DNA from 2 places in the Candidatus Symbiopectobacterium sp. genome. Region 1 is predicted to be linked to the other one. Evidence: predicted binding sites of a transcription regulator. Region 1 holds the regulator's gene; the other holds the start of a gene.

Region 1 (3,350 bases):
TTCTGCGTGCATTTGATTCCCGAAACGCTGCAACGCACCACGCTCGGCCAGAAGCGATTGGGGAACCGGATCAATATCGAAATCGACCCGCAAACTCAGGCTGTTATCGACACGGTTGAACGTGTGCTGGCACAGCGTCAGGCACAAGAGGCCGCAACGGCAAATGCCGCGCAGAGCGCCTGAAGCATGAGCTGAAAAGGCGATAAAAAATGCCGTAACCCCTTTGATGTACGGCGTTAAGCTGACCGAAATCAGCGCGCTACACGCACGCCACCTTCAATCCCTTGGGGGCTAAACAAGACCTGCCACAGTTGAATGTTTCGCGCGCGAAACGCCCCGGCGCAGGCATTCAGGTAGTAACGGAACATACGGTTAAAACGCGGCGAATAACGGTCCGCTAACTGCGGCCAACTGGCTACAAAGCGATCGTGCCAGGCCATCAAGGTTTTATCGTAATCGGCCCCAAAATTGTGCCAATCTTCCATCACCAGATAAGGTTCACTGTGTGCGGCAATGTGGCGCACGGAGGGCAGGCAGCCGTTTGGGAAAATATATTTGTTAATCCAGGGATCAACCTGCGAATCGGTTTTATTTGCCCCAATGGTATGCAGCAGAAACAACCCTTCGGGTTTGAGATTTTTGCTGACGACGCGAAAGTACGTATCATAATTTTTCGGTCCAACGTGCTCAAACATGCCGACAGACACGATGCGATCGAAATGTCGGTTAAGGTCGCGATAATCCTGCAATTCAATGGTGACGTTGAGATCGCTACAGCGCGCCTGAGCCAGTTTTTGCTGCTCACGCGAAATGGTCACGCCGTAAACCGATACGCCATAATGGCGTGCCGCATAGGCGGCCAGCCCGCCCCAGCCGCAGCCAATATCCAACAGGGTCATGCCTGGCTGAAGCTGAAGTTTTTCGCAAATTATGCGCAGTTTGGCCTGTTGCGCCTGTTCTAGGGTAGTGGACTCTTTCCAGTAGCCGCAGGAGTATTGCATATGCGTGTCGAGCATCAGGCTAAACAGATCGTTGCCCAGATCGTAATGCTCCTTGCCGACGATCCAGGCTCGCTTGCGGGATTGCAGGTTAATCAAGCGCGCAGCGACAATGTGCAAAATGTCTTTAAGATGATGGGTGGCCCTTTTCTCAAGCCCCGCGCGTAAAATACGCCGAAAAAAACAGTCTAAACGATCGCACTCCCACCAACCGTCCATATAGCTTTCACCGAGTCCCAGGGAGCCTTCACGCAGAACGCGCTTGTAGAAATCAGGGTTACGTACCCGAATATCAAACGGGCGTGAGCCATTGATTTTGATATCGGCGATAGCCAATAACGCGTGTACGATCCGGAACCAGGACGTGTTATGTTCTGCCAGTTCCTCTACATATGACGAACTCATAACTTCCCCCAACCTTGCCAGACAGCGCCGCAAGGAACAGCATAGACAGTCTCTCATCAACCCGAACGCTGCGGGTTGCGCGTAGCGTGTTCGAATCACGGGCAGGTTACCCGTTGTTCAAATAGTAAGCGGTTGCATTCGTGCGCAGCCGTTTATGCTTGCCCGTTGCACAGCGGCAGCGGGCATAACATCCATCGTCTACTCTCTGGATACCAGAGGGACTGAAGTGTCAACACCGGCACGTGGTAACACGTAGGGGCACATATCCTGATACGCAGTCGTGCGTTCGTTATAATAAGGATAAGTGTAGGGATATTGTCCGAATGAAAAACAGTGTACGACTGCTTCAATCAGAGGACAAGTCAAAATTGATTGATGCAGTCATGAAGAATCTACAAATCAACGCGCTATACCCGTCATACTTCAAGTTGCAGGTGCGTTGTCTGCACTCGCTCACCCGAATCACTTACTTTAGTAAGCTCATCGTGATTCCCTCATTTGCGGCCTTCCCGTAACTCTAATTATTTAGGGCATATAAGAAAATCGTCTTAAACATCAAAGGCGGTAGTCGCGGAAAGGGCCGTCACCCACAGAACGACGCTCGATAAGCGTTGGGTGAACCTCAGTCATCTGCGCATCTTCGCGCTTACTGGTGATGCGATCGAGCAGCATGGTAAAAGCCGATTGGCCCAAATGCTCTTTTGGCTGGTGGATCGTGGTTAAGGCAGGCGTGAAATAACGTGCATGGCGAACATTATCGTAGCCAATCACGGAAATATCTTGCGGTACGAGTAGTCCGAGCTCATCTGCCGCGCAGATGGCGCCCATGGCCATGATGTCACCGCCGCAGAAAATAGCGGTCGGGCGCTGTTTCTGCGCCAAAATGTGGTGCATGGCTTTATAACCGGATTCCGGCTCGAAATCGCCCTGAACAATCCATTCATCGTGAACGGTGATATCCGCTTCCTGCAAGGCTTTGAGAAAACCCAGATAACGCCCGCTGCCCGTGTTGCGTTCCTGAATACCGGGAATAGCGCCGATGTCGCGGTGGCCACGTTCAATCAGGTAACGCCCAGCCAGATATCCTCCTTCAAAGGCGTTATCAATGATAGTGTCAGTGAAATCGCCGCGTGCCTGACCCCAATCCATCACTACCATGGGAATGCTGCGGTAATCGGCCAACATGCTCAGCAGTTCAGGCGGATATTCCGCACACATTACCAACAGACCATCAACCCGTTTTTGCGCCAGCATGGAAAGATAGGCCCGCTGTTTTTCCAGGTTATTATGCGAGTTACACAGAATCAGGGTATAGCCTTTTGCATAACAACTGTTTTCAACCGCTTCGATAATTTCCGCAAAGTAGGGTGCTTCGCTCGAGGTGGCGAGCAGACCGATGGATTTGGTGTGGTTTACCTTTAAGCTCCGAGCCACTGCGCTCGGGGAGTAGTGTAATTCCTTGATGGCTTCCCGCACGGCCGTTTTGGTCTCTTCGGCGACGAAACGTGTTTTATTGATGACGTGAGAGACGGTTGTTGTTGAAACGCCAGCACACTTTGCCACATCTTTGATCGTTGCCATCTAAACATGACTCCTGAACCTACTTGTTACGGCAGTATATAGTTTGTTAATCGTTTGCTTTTGCGTAATGTTCTCTTTCCGATGGTATAAACAGGATATCAGAAGGAGACTGCAGAAATAATTTGTACCTAAAGGGGACGCGTTGATCCCATCGAAGATGACGTGTTCGGACACCGACGCAACGCACGGTAAACTGCAAATTTTGGCTGATTTGCCGCGAAAGTGAAAGGGATAATTGATTTAATTAGTGCAGCCGGGATCGGAGATTTTCCCTATATACCCGTGATCATTGAAGATGCTTGATTTTACGCGGTAAGAAGATCATGCTCACCCACTATGAAGATATTTATTACCGACAAGCAAAAA
Region 2 (3,350 bases), on a different contig from region 1:
ATCATGGCGCTGCGTCAGGGGGGGAAAGTCTTGCAGAACTATCGCTTAATCAATGCGACGCTGTATGTAACGCTTGAGCCTTGCGTGATGTGCGCCGGGGCGATGGTTCACAGCCGTATTGGTCGACTGGTGTATGGTGCCAACGATGAAAAAACCGGAGCAGCAGGATCATTGGTCGACATTCTGCGCCATCCTGGCATGAATCATCAGATAACGATCACGTCTGGTGTGCTGGCTGCCGAATGCGCTCATACCCTCAGCGATTTTTTCCGTATACGCCGCGCGCAGCATAAAGCACGACGTGCTCAGGAAAAGGCTGACGGGGCTGCCTGATACCTTATTTGCCGAGTTTTTCTGGCGGTACGGCAGGGTAAGCACTCGCTAACAGTTCCTGCTGCTGGATTTTATTGGCTTTATCGGTCAGATATCCTTCCAGACTCAGCATATAGCGGCGGATATTTTCAACGTAGTTATAGGCTTCGTGGCCGCGTGCATAGCCGTAGGTGGTCTGGGTATAGTAGCGTTTCTGGCTGAGCATCGGCAGGCGAACCTTCACATCCGCCCAGCTATCGGGATTACCCTTCTGCTTTTCCGTCAGTTTGCGCGCATCCAGCAGATGGGCATAGCCCATATTGTAGGAGGCCAGTGCAAACCAAATCTTCTCATCTTCGGGAATGCTTTCCGGCATTTTTTCCATCATGTGCGCAAGATAGCGCGCACCACCGCGAATGCTCTGTTCCGGATCGAGTCTGTCGGTCACATCCAGGCTCTCTGCGGTATTGCGCGTCAGCATCATCAACCCGCGCACGCCGGTCGGTGAGGTCGCCAATGGATTCCAGTGTGATTCCTGATAAGAAATAGCCGCCAGCAATTTCCAGTCAATGTCGCTGGCATATTTGGCAAACAACGGTTGCAGATCGGGCAAGGTGTTATCGATGGCGCTCAGGAAGGTGCGGGTATCGACATAATCAAATTCACCCACGTGGCCGAGGTATTTCTCTTCCTGGCGCGCCAGCGTGCCGTCTTCCACAGTTTGGCTGAAAAAGTCCAACAGGGCGGCGTACAGGCTGTCGTCCTAGGTACGGCGCATATATTAGGTGACCGGCTCTTCGTCGCTCAGATCGAACGCCACGGAAAGCTGCGGGTGAATGCGATGCATCAAACCGATGGTGACGGAATCTGCCAGCGTGTAATCCAACGCGCCTTGCGCCACCTGTTTAAGCAAATCCTGCGTGCTCAGGTCTGAAGCGGCTTCCCAGCTTAACGATGGATATTTATTGTTTTTCAAATCGCGTAACGTGGCGATATGTGCTGATCCCGATGTGACCGCTAACTGACCACTCAGTTTCTCCAGATTTTTAGGGCGCGTGGCACCCATGCGGTAAACCAGTTGATGCGAGACGGAATAGTAGGTTGGCCCAGCGCGAAAGCGATCCAATCGCTCATGGTTGTAGATCAGCCCGGCGGTAAGCAGATCGGCATTATCGCTGTCCAGATCATCGAACAAGGCGTCAAGATTTGGGCGCGCCGATACCACAAGCTTCACGCTAAGGTAATCGGCGAATCGTTTAGCCAGTTCATAATCGAGCCCTGAGGGGGTTCCGTTACTGAGGGTATAGGTCAGCGGCGAATTGAGCGTGCTGATACGCAGCTCGCACCGAGAAAGGATCTGATTGAGCTGTGTATCCTGGCCGCTGCGCCAGGGGATGTTGGGCCAGAGCGCCAACATCAGCAGTAACGTAATAACCCCGATGAAAAAATAATTTAATGTTAAACGCTTCAAATAGTTATCTCTCAGTGGCCGTGTGGCCTTTCTGTCTGTAACGGCAGTTTTTTTGTCTACTCTCTCCCAGAGTGGGGGCATTTTGCTTAACAAACCGCCAGTGTGCAACAGTTATCCATCAGGTTAAAGTTTGACCATGACGAAAATAAGATGTGCAACAAACTCTGCGCAAACGGTTTCGTCGGGCGTCACAATTCTCTATAATGACGCGCGTTTCCCCCCCCCCCCTTGGCTGCGCGACAAAGTAGCGCCCACTGACGTACTGAAACTCAGTACATCGAAGACGAGAGATTTTTTAGATGATGGAAATACTGCGTGGTTCACCTGCCCTATCGGCCTTCCGTGTAAATAAGTTGCTGACGCGTTGCAAAGAGCACTTTTTGCCAATTAGTGACATCTATGCGGAGTACGTTCACTTCGCTGCCGTGCGTGCACCACTGAACAGCGATGAGCAGGTCAAACTGACACGACTGTTAAAATATGGCCCCTCTCTCGCGGAGCATGAGCCAAGTGGGCGCTTACTGTTGGTCACACCGCGTCTCGGCACCATTTCTCCCTGGTCTTCCAAAGCTACCGATATTGCGCGCAACTGCGGCCTAGATAAGGTGATTCGTCTGGAGCGCGGATTAGCCTTCTATATTCATGCGCCGACGCTGAGCGATGAACAGTGGCAGCAACTGGGCGCGTTGCTGCATGACCACATGATGGAAACGACATTCACCGAGATGGCGCAGGCGGAACAGCTGTTTGCCGAGCATCAGCCCGCCCCGTTGAAACGGGTAGACGCTCTGCTGGAAGGGCGTAAGGCGTTGGAACAGGCCAACGTGCGTCTGGGACTGGCGCTGGCGGAAGATGAAATCGACTACCTGTTGGATGCCTTTACCCGTTTGGGCCGCAATCCGACCGACATTGAACTCTATATGTTTGCTCAGGCCAACTCTGAGCACTGCCGCCACAAAATTTTTAACGCCGACTGGGTGATTGACGGTGAAGCACAGCCCAAGTCGCTGTTCAAAATGATCAAGAACACCTTCGAGCACACGCCAGAACACGTGTTGTCTGCTTATAAAGATAACGCGGCGGTGATGGAAGGCTCCGAAGCGGGGCGTTTCTTTGCCGATCCGCAAGGTCACTATGCCTACCATCAGGAGCCGACACACATTCTGATGAAAGTGGAAACCCATAACCATCCGACGGCCATTTCTCCCTGGCAGGGTGCGGCGACCGGTTCCGGTGGCGAAATTCGCGATGAAGGGGCGACGGGGCGCGGTGCCAAACCTAAAGCGGGTCTGGTCGGGTTCTCGGTCTCTAACCTGCGTATTCCTAACTTTGAACAGCCGTGGGAAGAAGATTTCGGTAAGCCGGATCGCATCGTCAGCGCGTTGGACATTATGATTGATGGCCCGCTGGGCGGTGCGGCCTTTAATAACGAGTTTGGTCGCCCTGCGCTGACCGGTTACTTCCGTACCTATGAGGAGCAGGTTGACAGCCATAACGGCAGCGAGTTGCGCGGTTATCACAAGCCGGTGATGCTGGCGGGCGGTATTGGTAACATCCGTGCCGATCA

Evidence for each region. The regulator PurR, encoded in region 1, represses purine synthesis genes. The targets are predictions, from matches to a motif close to CANGCAAACGTTTGCNTG.
Region 2: a site for PurR is predicted at 1,949-1,966, ahead of purL (phosphoribosylformylglycinamidine synthase). Genes of this name have one in related genera too.

Annotation. Positions count from the first base shown of each region.
Region 1 covers NZ_JAHWCO010000053.1:47-3,396, reverse strand. Annotated here, with positions in the region: gene QZ506_RS01775 (riboflavin synthase subunit alpha) at 1-183, shown strand, start outside; gene cfa (cyclopropane fatty acyl phospholipid synthase) at 252-1,403, opposite strand; gene purR (HTH-type transcriptional repressor PurR) at 1,959-2,984, opposite strand.
Region 2 covers NZ_JAHWCO010000272.1:7,471-10,820, reverse strand. Annotated here, with positions in the region: gene tadA (tRNA adenosine(34) deaminase TadA) at 1-333, shown strand, start outside; partial or broken gene mltF (membrane-bound lytic murein transglycosylase MltF) at 338-1,783, opposite strand; gene purL (phosphoribosylformylglycinamidine synthase) at 2,086-3,350, shown strand, end outside.